DNA from 2 places in the Gordonia cholesterolivorans genome. Region 1 is predicted to be linked to the other one. Evidence: riboswitches for the same ligand, from Rfam matches in the RefSeq annotation. Region 1 holds a riboswitch; the other holds the start of a gene.
What was found. A riboswitch is a leader RNA that binds a small molecule or an ion and turns the genes downstream of it on or off. The one in region 1 is predicted to bind cobalamin.
Positions count from the first base shown of each region.

Region 1 (6,218 bases):
CTGTACGAATGTACATGTACTTTTGTACAGGGCTGGCGGAGGTCTGTCGACCGAATATCGGAGGGCTCAGCCCCACGTCTCGCGGATGTGTGCCGACAAGGCGTCGAGCGGTGCGGTGGAACGGGTGGCGCGAGAGGTGATGATGGCGCCTTCGAGGGCTGCCACCAGCATGTCGCCGGCGCGTCGGGCGGCGTCCGCGGCCAGTCCGTCGGCCTCGAAGGACGCGGCGATCTGGCCCGCCAGCGTTTGGAAAGCCGTGGCGGCGCGCTCGGCCGCACCCGGGTACTCCGCGGCGGAGGTGGAGGCGGCCACCAGGGGGCAGCCGAGGCGGTAGTCGTGGCGCACCAGGGTCTGCTTCCACTCGTCCACGATGACGATCAGACCCGCCACAGCGGTCCGGCCGTACAGTGCGGCCGCGAGGCGCGACGAGGCGTGCCTGGCCGCCTCGTCGGTGGCCTGCTCCAGCAGTTGCGCCTTGCCGCGGGGGAAGTGCTGGTACATCGAGCGCCGCGCCACGCCGCTGTGCTCCATGAGCTCCGACATTCCGAATCCGTCGGCTCCCTTGCTCCGGAGCAGCTGAGTCGCCGACAGGAGCAGTCGGTCGCGGACGGGGAGTGTTGCCATGCACCCAGGGTACGCGTGAGTAGAACGATCGTTCTGTTACCGTCGACGCATGACTCACGTTTTCGATGAGGCCATCGCCCTCACGCCCACGGCGTCGGACCATGTGGTCCGCGCGCAGACGCATCCCGCGTACAACAACATGGTCGGCCCGTTCGGCGGCATCACGGCCGCGACCGTCGTCAACGGCATCCAGCAGCGGCCCGACGTCCTCGGCGATCCGCTCGCGCTGACCATCAATTACGCGGCACCGATCGCCGAAGGACAGTGGGATCTCGACCTGCGGCCCGTCCGGACCAACCGCACCAATCAGCACTGGGTGGTGACGATCAGCCAATCCGGACAGGTGGCGGCCACCGGCACCGCGGTCTTCGGCGTCGCCCGTGACACCTGGTCCGACACCGAGCCGACGCCTCCGGCCGCACCGCCCGCCGAGGAGGTCGAGGTCAGCGAGTACGTGGACTTCATCGCCTGGGCCAAGAACTACGACAAGCGGTTCGTCGCGGGCGGCATGGACGGGAGGAACGACGCCGACTCGACGTCGACGTTGTGGCTGCGCGACCGGCCCGAGCGGCCGCTCGACTTCCCGGCGCTCACCGCGATGACCGATGTCTTCTACCCTCGTGTCTTTCTCCGGCACGGAACCTACATGCCGGCGGGCACCATCACCCTGACCACGTATTTCCACGCCACCGCGCAGGAACTCGAGGCGCATGGAACCGGACACGTCCTCGCGACGGCGCGCGCCGCCCGGTTCGGGCACGGTCACTTCGACCAGTACGGACAGCTCTGGTCGGGCGAGGTGCTCCTCGCGACCACGCACCAGCTCGTGTACTTCAAAGACCCCGCCTGATTCGAGGTCGCCCGAGTGTCCCGGCCGTGCCCGGATACACTCGGGCGATACGTCACGGTGCTCGGGAAGTCCGGTGAGAAGCCGGCGCGGTACTCGCCACTGTGAACAGGTCCGGAAGTCGCCGGGAGTGCAGGACTCCAGCCACTGGGTGCTCGTCATCTGGGAAGGTGCGACCGCCGGCAGTCCTGTGTAGCCAGGAGACCGGCCGCGGCGTACCCCGAAGTTCCACGAGTATCTGGAAAGGGGGGTCGCATTGCGCACCCTGAAGAACGCGGTGATCCTGGCCGTCGCCGGCACCGTCCTCACCGTCTCCGCCTGTTCCGGCGACGATCCCGCATCGGGCGCCGACGGCTCGGCGATCAGCCTGCAGAACTGCGGCCGCACCGTCACCCTGAAGAAGCCGGCCGACGCGGCCATCACCGTCAACCAGGGGGCCACCGAGTCGGCCCTGGCCGTCGGCGCCGGCGGGCAACTGGTCGGCACCGCCTACCTCGACAGCGCCATCGCCCCGCAATGGGCCGCAGCCTACGGCGAGATCCCGGTGCTGTCGGAGAAGTACCCCACCCGCGAAGCGGTCCTCGAGAAGCACCCCGACCTGATCGCCGCGTCGTACAGCAGCGCCTTCGACGACAAGGCGCTGGGAAGCCGGCAGTCGTTCGACGACCTCGGTGTGGCGACCTACGTGTCGCCCTTCGGCTGCGAGGACAAGTCGAAGCGTCCGGCCTCGTCCTGGGACGCGGTGGCCGGTGAGACCAGCGACTACGGCGTGCTCTTCGGACGGACGGCCGATGCCGACCGGGTGAACGCCGACATGCGCGCGAAGCTAGCCGACCTCACCGCGAAGTCGGCCGGACGGGGCAAGACGGTTCTGTGGTGGGATTCCTCGACCGACAAGCCCTTCGTCGGTGCCGGCGACGGCGGGCCGCAATTGGTGATCGACGCCGTCGGCGCGAAGAACGTCTTCGGGGATCTCTCCGGCAACTGGGCCGAGACCGGCTGGGAGGCGGTGCTCAAAGCCGATCCGGACGTGATCGTCCTGGTGGACGCCGACTGGGATCCGGCCGCCGCCAAGCGGAAGTATCTGGAGTCCGACCCGGCGCTCAAGGACCTGAAGGCCGTCGCGAAGGGATCGTTCGTGGTGATCCCGTTCGCTGAGAGCACCCCCGGTCCGCGGCTGATCGACGGCGCCGCCAAGCTGTCGGACGCGCTCGCGAAGTAGTCGGCGCGTGCGCGAACGGCTCCGCGGTACACCGGCCCTGGCGGGTTGGCTGGCCGGACTGACGGTCCTGCTGCTGATCAGCATGGCGCTGGGAATCGTGGTCGGATCGGCCGATCTGCCGCTGGGCACGGTGGTGCGAGCGCTCGGCAGCAGCGTGGGCATCGGCACGTCCGATGTGCTCGACGAGAACATCGTCGTTCAGCTGCGGCTGCCGCGGGTGGTCGGAGCGGCACTCATCGGTGCGGGCCTGGCGGTCTGCGGCACCGTCCTGCAGTCGTTGACGGGCAACCAGCTGGCCGACCCGTACATCCTCGGGATGTCCGGCGGTGCGTCTCTCGGCGCCGTGGTGGTGTTGAGCACGGGAGTCGGCATGGGCAGCATGGCCGGTGGCTCAGTGGTCTCCGTCGCAGCGTTTCTGGGGGCGATGGGTTCGCTGCTGCTGGTGTTCGCGATCGCGGTCACGCGCGGGGGCGCGCTGCTTCCGGGCAGACTGATCCTGGCCGGCGTCGCCGTCGGGCAACTCGCCGCGGCGCTGAGTTCGGCGTTGATCTACTTCGGCCCGCACGGCACCGCCGACCGCGTCATGTTCTGGTCGATGGGGTCGGTGGCCGGCATCCGCTGGAACACCCTCGCGCTGACCGCGATCGTCACCGTGTGCACGATCGTCGCCGTGCTGGCCCACGCCCGAACGCTGGACGCCTTCGCCTTCGGTGAACGCGCCGCCGCGAGCCTGGGCACTCACGTGGCCCGCACTCGCTGGGTGCTCTACGCGCTGGTGTCGCTGTGCACCGCCGTCCTGGTGGCGCTGTCGGGGATCATCGGGTTCGTGGGGCTCGTGGTGCCGCACATGGTGCGCTTTCTCGTGGGCCCGCTGCACTATCGGGTCCTGCCGGTGGCGGTGGTGCTCGGGGCATTGGTGGTGGTCTGGGCCGACATCATCGCCCGCGGCGTGATGCCGTCGCGGGAACTGCCGCTCGGGCTCGTCACCTCGGTGATCGGCGTGCCCGCCTTCATCTACCTGCTCCGGCGACAGCGAGGCACCGAATGACCGGGACCGAGACCGGGATGCCCGGCATCGAGATGCGGGCGGTGAGCTTCGCCCGCGGCGAGCGGAGAATCCTCGACGACGTCACGGCCCGGGCGCCCGCCAGCCGATTCACCGGCGTGATCGGCCCGAACGGGTCCGGAAAGTCGACCCTGCTGTCGATGGTGATGCGTTGGCAGCGGCCCGACGCCGGCCAGGTGCTGCTGGGCGGCACCGACGTCCGGGAGTTGGGCCGCCGCGAGTTCGCGCGCACCGTCGCCGAGGTGGAACAGCACTCGGCGACCGTCCTGGAACTGTCGGTGGAACAGATTGTGGAGCTCGGCACCATCCCGCACGCCGGGGGATGGGCCAGGCCGCTCGGAGACGCCGCGCACGAGGCGCATCAGGCCATCGGAACGCTCGGCATCGAGCATCTGCGGCACCGCACCTGGCAGACCCTGTCCGGCGGCGAACGGCAGAAGGTCCAGATGGCGCGGGCGCTGGCGCAGCGCCCGAAGGTCCTCGTCCTCGACGAGCCGACCAACCATCTCGATGTGGCGGCCGGGCTTCACCTGCTGCAGCTGGCCCGGGATCTCGGCCTCACCGTCCTCGCTGCCCTGCACGATCTGCAACTCGCCGCGATGTACTGCGACCACCTCGTCGTGCTCGACGAGGGCCGCGTCCGTGCGCAGGGCAGCGCCTCCGAGGTGCTGACGCCCGAGTTGCTGGCGGACGTCTACGGCCTCGACGCGCAGGTGCTTCGCCATCCGGTCACCGGCGGGCCACTGATCGTCATGTGCGGCGTGGTTTCGGCCACAGGCGGGGAGAAGTGATGATCGACGCCGACTGGGTGATCGTGACGGCGCCGACGGATCGCGGCGCGGATGTGCACGGCGAACTCGCCCGTGCGCTGGGAGAGGTCGCCGAACGCCATCCGGGCACGGTCTTCCGCTCCGCCGTCCTGGGCGGTGAGTCCGACACCGTCACCGAGGTGCTCGACGAGGCGGCCCGCGAGGGCGCCGACTCGGTGGTGGTGCTGAGCGGTCAGACGCTCGCCGACCGAAAGATGGACGCTTGGTTCCGCCGCGTGATCGGGCACTGGCTGCGGAACCGCCCGGCGGGCTCCGCGCCGGATATCAGGATCGGCGGATCGCTTTGCCAGACAACGGATTACGCGAATCTGATCGAGCGGGCTGCCGCCGACGGCGGGGCCCCGGCCCGCGATACCACCGCCCCGCTCGCGACGAAGGCCTGGGACGCGGTTCCCGGGTTCGCGCGACACGTGCTGGTCTGCCGCGGTCCCCGATGCTCGGCGCGAGGGGGCGCCGAGACGCAGTCGGAACTCTCCGCCGAACTCGACGCCCGGCGGCTCGGCGACGACGACGTCCTCATCACGCTCACCGGGTGCCTGTTCCCCTGCTCGCAGGCGCCGGTGGTCGCGGTCTATCCGGACGACGTCTGGTACGCCGGACTCACAGCGGCGCGAGTCGCCGATGTGGTGGAGCGGCACCTGGTGGGAGGTGAACCGATCCGGGAGTGGTTCGGAGACCGATCGGCGAGCCGGTGAACCGGACGCCCGAGCGGAGACGGCCGGGGACGGCCCGGATGTCCGGCAAGTACATTCAGTACTGAAACCACAGTCGAAGGGGACACATGGCGGGCAGGGCGATCCGGATGTCGGTGGCGATGCTGGCGGGTGGCGCAGTGCTCGCCTCGGTGGGATGCAGCACCGACGGCTCGTCCACCGCTGCCGAGCGCGAGGCCGCCGAGCTGCCGCTGACACAGGCCGAACTGCCCGCCGGTTTCCACACCGCCCGGCTCAGCAAGGACGCCCTCGCGCAGATGACGGAGCAACTCTCCGATTCCACCGCACACGTCGACATCGCACCCGCGCAGTGTGCGGCATCCGGAGCGATGGTCACCACGATCGACCCGAAGAGGGTCGGCGTGATGGCGGCGACCGATGGTGACGATGCGATCAGCGAGTCGGTGCAGCCCGTCGCCGAGATCGACGGCGGCGTCGACCTCGAGGCTGCGCGCAAGCAGGTCACCGGCGACTGCGGCGTCGTCCGTGTGCACGTGAAGGCCGGCCCGGTCAAAGGTGCGGAGATCACCGTCACGCATACCGTGATCGACGTACCGCGCGGGGCCGCCGACCAGGTCCTGGCGGTGGAGAGCCGGAGTAGGACCGTGAACGGTTCCAAATCCGGTGAGACGAGTCTGCTGGTAGGAAACGCCCTCGTCAACGGTTACGCGGTCACCGTACAGATGAGCGCCGTCGACCAGACCGCCGATCTGAATCGTGCGGTTTTCGAGGACGTCTTCGCCAGGGCGATCGCCAAGGCCGCGCGCTGACCGCCGCCTCGACGGGATGCCGGTGCCGCGCCCGGATTCCGCATCGGTCAGGATTGTCCCGTCTACTCAGTATCACCAGATAGGGATGAAGACCGACGTGATGACAATGAAGAGGATTGCCGGCGCCGCCGCTGCCGCGAGCGCGG
Region 1 covers NZ_BAAARB010000026.1:10,328-16,545, forward strand. The annotation lists gene ABFX36_RS17310 (TetR/AcrR family transcriptional regulator) at 67-624, opposite strand; gene ABFX36_RS17315 (acyl-CoA thioesterase) at 674-1,474, shown strand; cobalamin riboswitch at 1,513-1,698, shown strand; gene ABFX36_RS17320 (ABC transporter substrate-binding protein) at 1,728-2,693, shown strand; gene ABFX36_RS17325 (FecCD family ABC transporter permease) at 2,701-3,741, shown strand; gene ABFX36_RS17330 (ABC transporter ATP-binding protein) at 3,738-4,550, shown strand; gene ABFX36_RS17335 ((2Fe-2S) ferredoxin domain-containing protein) at 4,550-5,284, shown strand; gene ABFX36_RS17340 (hypothetical protein) at 5,371-6,072, shown strand; gene ABFX36_RS17345 (hypothetical protein) at 6,179-6,218, shown strand, end outside.

Region 2 (6,218 bases), on a different contig from region 1:
GGTCACCGGTGAGCGGTGTCCGATGGATCCGGTCGCGATCAGGTGGCGGGCACCGTGGCCCGATCGGCGGCGATCTCCTCGCGGACCCGGCGGGCGGCGTCGACCATGTTCCGCAGCGCGGCGGTGACCTCGTCGGTGCGGCGGGTCTTGAGCCCGCAGTCGGGATTGACCCACAGCCGGTCGGCGCGCACCGCGTCGAGCGCTTCACGCAGCGACGCGGCCACCTCATCGGCGGCCGGCACGCGCGGCGAATGGATGTCGTAGACGCCCGGACCCACCTGGGCGGCGAAGCCTGCCGCGTCGAGGTCGTCGAGGACCTCCATATGGGAGCGCGCCGCCTCGATGGAAGTGACGTCCGCGTCGAGCGCGGCGATCGCACCGATCACCTCGCCGAACTCCGAGTAGCACAGATGCGTGTGGATCGCGGTGGCGTCGCCGACCCCGCCGGTGGCGATACGGAAGGCGGTCACCGCCCAGTCGAGGTACGCCGCGCGGTCGGCGGTCCGCAGCGGCAGCAGTTCGCGCAGTGCCGGTTCGTCGACCTGGATGATCGGTACCCCCGCGCGCTCGAGATCGGTGGTCTCGTCCCGGATCGCGAGAGCCACCTGACGCGCGGTCTCGGCGAGCGGCTGGTCGTCGCGGACGAACGACCACGCGAGGATCGTCACCGGGCCGGTGAGCATGCCCTTGACCGGCTTCTCGGTCAGGGACTGCGCGTAGGTGATCCAGCCGACCGTCATCGGCGACGACCGCCGGACGTCGCCGAAGAGGATCGGCGGCCGGACGCAGCGTGACCCGTACGATTGGACCCAGCCGGCGGCCGTCGCGAAGAAGCCGTCGAGTTGTTCGGCGAAGTACTGGACCATGTCGTTCCGCTCGGGTTCCCCGTGGACGAGGACGTCCAGACCCACCTGCTCCTGCAGGGCGATCACCGCGGCGACTTCCTGCTCCATCCGGGACCGGTAGGCCGCCGAGTCGATGGTTCCATTCCGCAGCGCGAGGCGCGCCTTGCGGATCTCGACCGTCTGCGGGTACGAGCCGATGGTCGTGGTCGGCAGGACGGGCAGGCCGAGCGCGGCGTCCTGCGCCTCACGGCGGTCGGGCGCGGGCGAGCGGGTCCAGTCGGCCGGAGTGAGCCCGGCGAGGCGTTCGCGGACCGCGGCGACGTGTACGCGCGGGTCCGCTGCCCGGGACGCCAGTGCCGCGCGCGCCGCCTCGAACCGGCACGCCTGGTCGTCCCGGCCGTGCGCCAGGGCCCGAGCGAGCGCGGCCACCTCGCCGAACTTCTCTTCGGCGAAGGCCAGCCATCCGTGCAGCACCGGGTCGAGTTCGAACTCGCCGCGCACGGTGTACGGGACGTGCAGTGTGGAACACGAGGTCGAGACCGCGAGGGCACCGGCGTGCGCGCGCAGCGACTCGAGCGCGGCCAGCGCCGCGTCGAGGTCGGTGCGCCAGACGTTGCGGCCGTCCACCACGCCGGCGACTACCAGTTTTCCGGTCAGATCGGCCGTGCGGACGGTGTTCGGAGAGCCGGTCACCAGGTCCACTCCGACGCCCTCCACCTCGGTCCGCGCCAGTGCCGCGAGACGGTCGCCCGCATCGCCGAAGTACGTCTGCACCAGGATCCGCGGGCGCGTCCGGACAGCCGACAGCACACCGTAGACGCGTTCGGCCAGGTCGGTGAGACCGTCGGCCTGATCGGTCACCAGCGTGGGTTCGTCGATCTGGACCCAGTCGACACCGGTCTGGGCCAGGCGGCCGAGGAGCTCGGTGTAGAGCGGCAGGAGATCGTCGATGCGGGTCAGCGGTGTCGGGCCGCCGTCGACCGCCTTGGCGAGCGCGAGGAAGGTGATCGGTCCGATCACCACGGGACGGGCGGGCACGCCCTGAGCCTGCGCCTGAGCGATCTCATCGAGGACTGTGCCCGGGTCGAGGGTGAACTCGGTGTCCGGACCGATCTCCGGAACCAGATAGTGGTAGTTGGTGTCGAACCACTTGGTCATCTCCAGCGGTGCGATGTCGGGGCCCGGGCCGCCGGCGGTGCCGCGGGCGGCGGCGAAGTAGCGGTCCAGCGGATCGTCGATCGCCGCCACTCGCGGTGGCAGCGCGCCGAGCATCACAGCGGTGTCGAGCACCTGGTCGTAGTACGAGAACGTGTTGACGGGCACCGAGTCGAAACCGGCGTCGATCAGTCTGCTCCAGCTGTCGCGGCGGATGCCCGTTGCGACCCGGGTGAGTGCGGCGGCGTCGATCCGGCCCGCCCAATAGGCTTCGACCGCGCGCTTGAGCTCCCGGTTGGCGCCGATCCGGGCGACGCCGGGGACGGTGGCCGTGAAGCCCGCCGAGTCGGTGGTTCTGGTGTCGGTGGTGATAGTCGTGTCATCGGACATGACGTGTTCTTCTCCTGCATGAGTAGTTCGAGCCGTCGCCATACCGGGCGCTGCGAACCGCAGTTCGTCAGTCGCCCGTTTCCTCGAGGCGGACAGCCACCGGGCGCGGATGCGCTCGATACATCCGGCAGGTCTTCGGGCTCGTCGGCGCGCGGGCCAGGAATGGAGCCCGCTTCTACTGGCCGTCGCTTCCCAGGCGCCGCCGCCGGTGAGCCGTGGCTCGGGCGGGGCGGTCCCAGTGCGTGTGACGGCGGTCGTTCCGACATACCGCTGCGGGTCAGCTCCGGAGTCTCACCGGATTCCCTCTTCGCGGGCGGTCGCTGCCGTCGGCAGCGAACTCGCGTCGACGCCCGGCGGGAAGCAGGGGCTCCATAGTGATCCCGGCCGGGCGAACCAGTTGCAGTTATCGATGGTAAAGGACCGGGTACCATTGGGCAGCATGGGATCCGGCGGTGATTTTAACTCCGGCGGACCGGCTCATCCGGTCGCTGGGATCATCCTCGTAGCCCGTGGAGACGAGCGGAATCCCGCAGGTGACGGCGATGTTCCGACAGAACAGCGACTGATGGCCTGCGTGTCAAGTCTGGGCGCCGGCGGCTGCAAGGACATCTATGTGGCGCTCGGCGCCCGCGTGGTTCCGGCGCCCGACACCTCGTCGACGACGCTCTATCTCCCCGAGTGGTACGACAGTCTCGACGCCTGCTCGAGTGCGGCGCTGAAGTTCGTCGATCAGCATCCGAGTCTGGCGGGGGCGGTGATCCAGACCCTCGACAGCCCGGATGCCGGTTCGATCGCCGTCGCACGCGTCATCGAGGCCGCCGCCGACTGCCCGACGAGTCTGTGCCGCGCGGCGTTCGGCGGCCGTCCCGCCCAACCCTTCTACCTGGGAGCCGAACGCGTTCGCGAGGCCATCGCGGAGCTGGGGGCGGGACTGCCTGCCGTGCGGTATCTCGTCGCGCACCGCGACGACATGGTGCTGGTCGACTGCACCGATCTCGGGAACCCCGCCGACTCGCCCCTCTGAGCGCCGGCCTGAATGCGCGGCGACCTGGATGCGCGGCGTCCGGGTCAGCGGCCCGGCAGTCCGGAGCGCAGAGCCGCCGCTTCGACGTCGAGCAGTGCGCTCGCGCAACGGGTGGCGGGATCGACCGCGGCCGCGAGCGCGGCGTCGTAGCCGTCGCGGGCGAGGCCGGCCACCGACCCGGCGGCGTCGACGCCGATCAGCGCCGCGAGTTCTCCGGTGGTGGGGACGCACACCGCCCACGTGAGACGCGACTCGTCGGCCCACGCGGCGTCGGCGGCTCGGATGTACTCGACCGGATCGCCGACGCCGAGGAGCTCGAGCGCGGGCACATCGGACAACCGCTCGTCGTGCCGCAGGGCGCGAAGATACCACGCACCGGCGTTGATCTCGACAGCTTCCATGACGGGTCCTTCTCGTTCGCTCACGAATCGGCCGGATCCGGGCGCGTGCACGGCTCCGAAAACGGGCTGTGCCGTTCCTCCTGACTCCACATCGGTCAGGCGGAACGGCACAGCCGGAGGTGTATCCGGTTCTACTTGATCTCGAGCAGCACCGTGCCCTGGGTGACCGCGGCACCGGCCTCGGCGGACAGGCTGGTGATGGTGCCGGCCTTGTGCGCAGTGACCGGGTTCTCCATCTTCATGGCCTCCAGGACCACGACCAGGTCGCCCTCGGCGACCTCGTCGCCCTCACCGACGGCCACCTTGACGACGGTGCCCTGCATCGGCGCGGTCACGGCGTCGCCGGAGGCAGCGGCGCCGCCGCCCTTCTTGCGCGTGCGCGACTTCGGCTTGCGGCGGATGGCGCCGTTGGTGCCGCCACCGCCGCCCAGGTTGAGATCGCCGGGCAGCGAGACCTCGACGCGGCGGCCGTCGACCTCGACGATGACCTTCTGGCGCTGGGTGTCGTCCTCGTCGTCGAGCGGCTCACCGCCGGTGAAGGGCTTGATCGGGTTGTCCCAATCGGTCTCGATCCACTTGGTGTAGACCTCGAAGCCCTCGACGCCGTTCTCGTCGGTGCTGCCGATGAAGGCGGGGTTCGACACGATGTGGCGGTGGAACGGGATCACGGTGGCGAGGCCGTCGACCTCGAACTCGGCCAGTGCGCGGCGGGCGCGCTCGAGTGCCTGGGTCCGGTTCTCGCCGGTGACGATCAGCTTGGCCAGCATCGAGTCGAACTGACCGCCGATGACGTCGCCCTGGCGGACGCCGGAGTCGACGCGGACGCCGGGGCCGGAGGGCTCGCGGTAGACGGTGATCGGGCCGGGCGCGGGCAGGAAGCCTCGCCCGGCGTCCTCACCGTTGATCCGGAACTCGAAGGAGTGACCACGCGGGGTCGGATCCTCGGTGATCTCCAGGGGCTTGCCCTCGGCGATGCGGAACTGCTGGCGCACCAGATCGATGCCCGAGGTCTCCTCGGTGACCGGGTGCTCCACCTGGAGTCGGGTGTTGACCTCGAGGAACGAGACGGTGTCACCCTGGACCAGGTACTCCACGGTGCCCGCGCCGTAGTAGCCGGCCTCGCGGCAGATGGCCTTCGCGGAGGAGTGGATGCGCGCCCGCTGCTCGTCGGTCAGGAAGGGAGCGGGGGCCTCCTCCACCAGCTTCTGGAACCGGCGCTGCAGCGAGCAGTCACGGGTTCCGGCGACGACGACGTTGCCGTGCTGGTCGGCGATGACCTGGGCCTCGACGTGTCGCGCCTTGTCGAGGTACTGCTCCACGAAGCACTCGCCGCGACCGAATGCCGCGACGGCCTCGCGGGTGGCCGACTCGAACAGCTCGGGGATCTCCTCGACGGTGTGCGCGACCTTCATGCCGCGGCCGCCGCCGCCGAAGGCGGCCTTGATCGCGACCGGGACGCCGTACTGCTTGGCGAACTCGACCACCTCGTCGGCGCCGGCGACGGGATCCTTGGTGCCGGCGGCCATCGGCGCCTTCGCGCGCTCGGCGATGTGGCGTGCGGTCACCTTGTCGCCGAGGTCACGGATGGCCGACGGGGGCGGGCCGATCCAGGTGAGACCGGCGTCGATCACGGCCTGTGCGAAGTCCGCATTCTCCGAGAGGAAGCCGTATCCGGGGTGGACTGCGTCAGCGCCGGACTTGGCGGCGGCGTCGAGGACCTTGTCGAACACCAGGTACGACTCGGCCGACGTCTGGCCGCCGAGTGCGAACGCCTCGTCCGCCAGCTGCACGAACAGTGCGTCGGCGTCCGGTTCGGCGTACACGGCGACACTGGCGATGCCTGCGTCCTTCGCGGCGCGAATCACGCGAACGGCGATCTCACCGCGGTTGGCGATGAGGACCTTCTTGATGGTCGTCTGACTGATCTCAGCGGAACTGGTCACTGGCACTCCTGTGGCACCACCGGTCAGGCGGTGCCGTTGTCGGGGACGGCTCTCACCATCCGGGGTCGACGGGCTGCGTCTCGCGCGGGATTCTCCCGCTCGTGGCGTCCTACACGTGGCTCGCATCAGACGGGCAACGTGATTTCCGCGACTCAGATTAACGCACCGATCAATTGCTCGGTACGACGCATCTCACGCAGGTCAAGAAAATTGTCTACCCGGCTTCGGCTGTACGCGCGAGTAGGTCCGCGAAACGGTCGAGGAAGACGGGAACATCACCTGCGGTTTCGGCGGGATAGCGAGCGTGCATCCGCAGGCCGCCGGGCGTCCGGTTGACCCACACGTAGACCTCGTCGTCGGCATAAGAATGGCTGCGCAGGACCCGTGCGGCACCGTCGTCGGCGGCCTGGGCACGCGGTGCCCCGCGCGTGTCCATGTACGAGACCACCGTATGCGGCGA
Region 2 covers NZ_BAAARB010000006.1:103,560-109,777, reverse strand. The annotation lists gene metE (5-methyltetrahydropteroyltriglutamate--homocysteine S-methyltransferase) at 39-2,390, opposite strand; cobalamin riboswitch at 2,500-2,733, opposite strand; gene ABFX36_RS07860 (hypothetical protein) at 2,965-3,414, shown strand; gene ABFX36_RS07855 (hypothetical protein) at 3,459-3,815, opposite strand; gene ABFX36_RS07850 (acetyl/propionyl/methylcrotonyl-CoA carboxylase subunit alpha) at 3,947-5,758, opposite strand; gene ABFX36_RS07845 (condensation domain-containing protein) at 5,973-6,218, opposite strand, start outside.
Region 2: another riboswitch for cobalamin. It lies ahead of metE (5-methyltetrahydropteroyltriglutamate--homocysteine S-methyltransferase); the one in region 1 lies ahead of ABFX36_RS17320 (ABC transporter substrate-binding protein).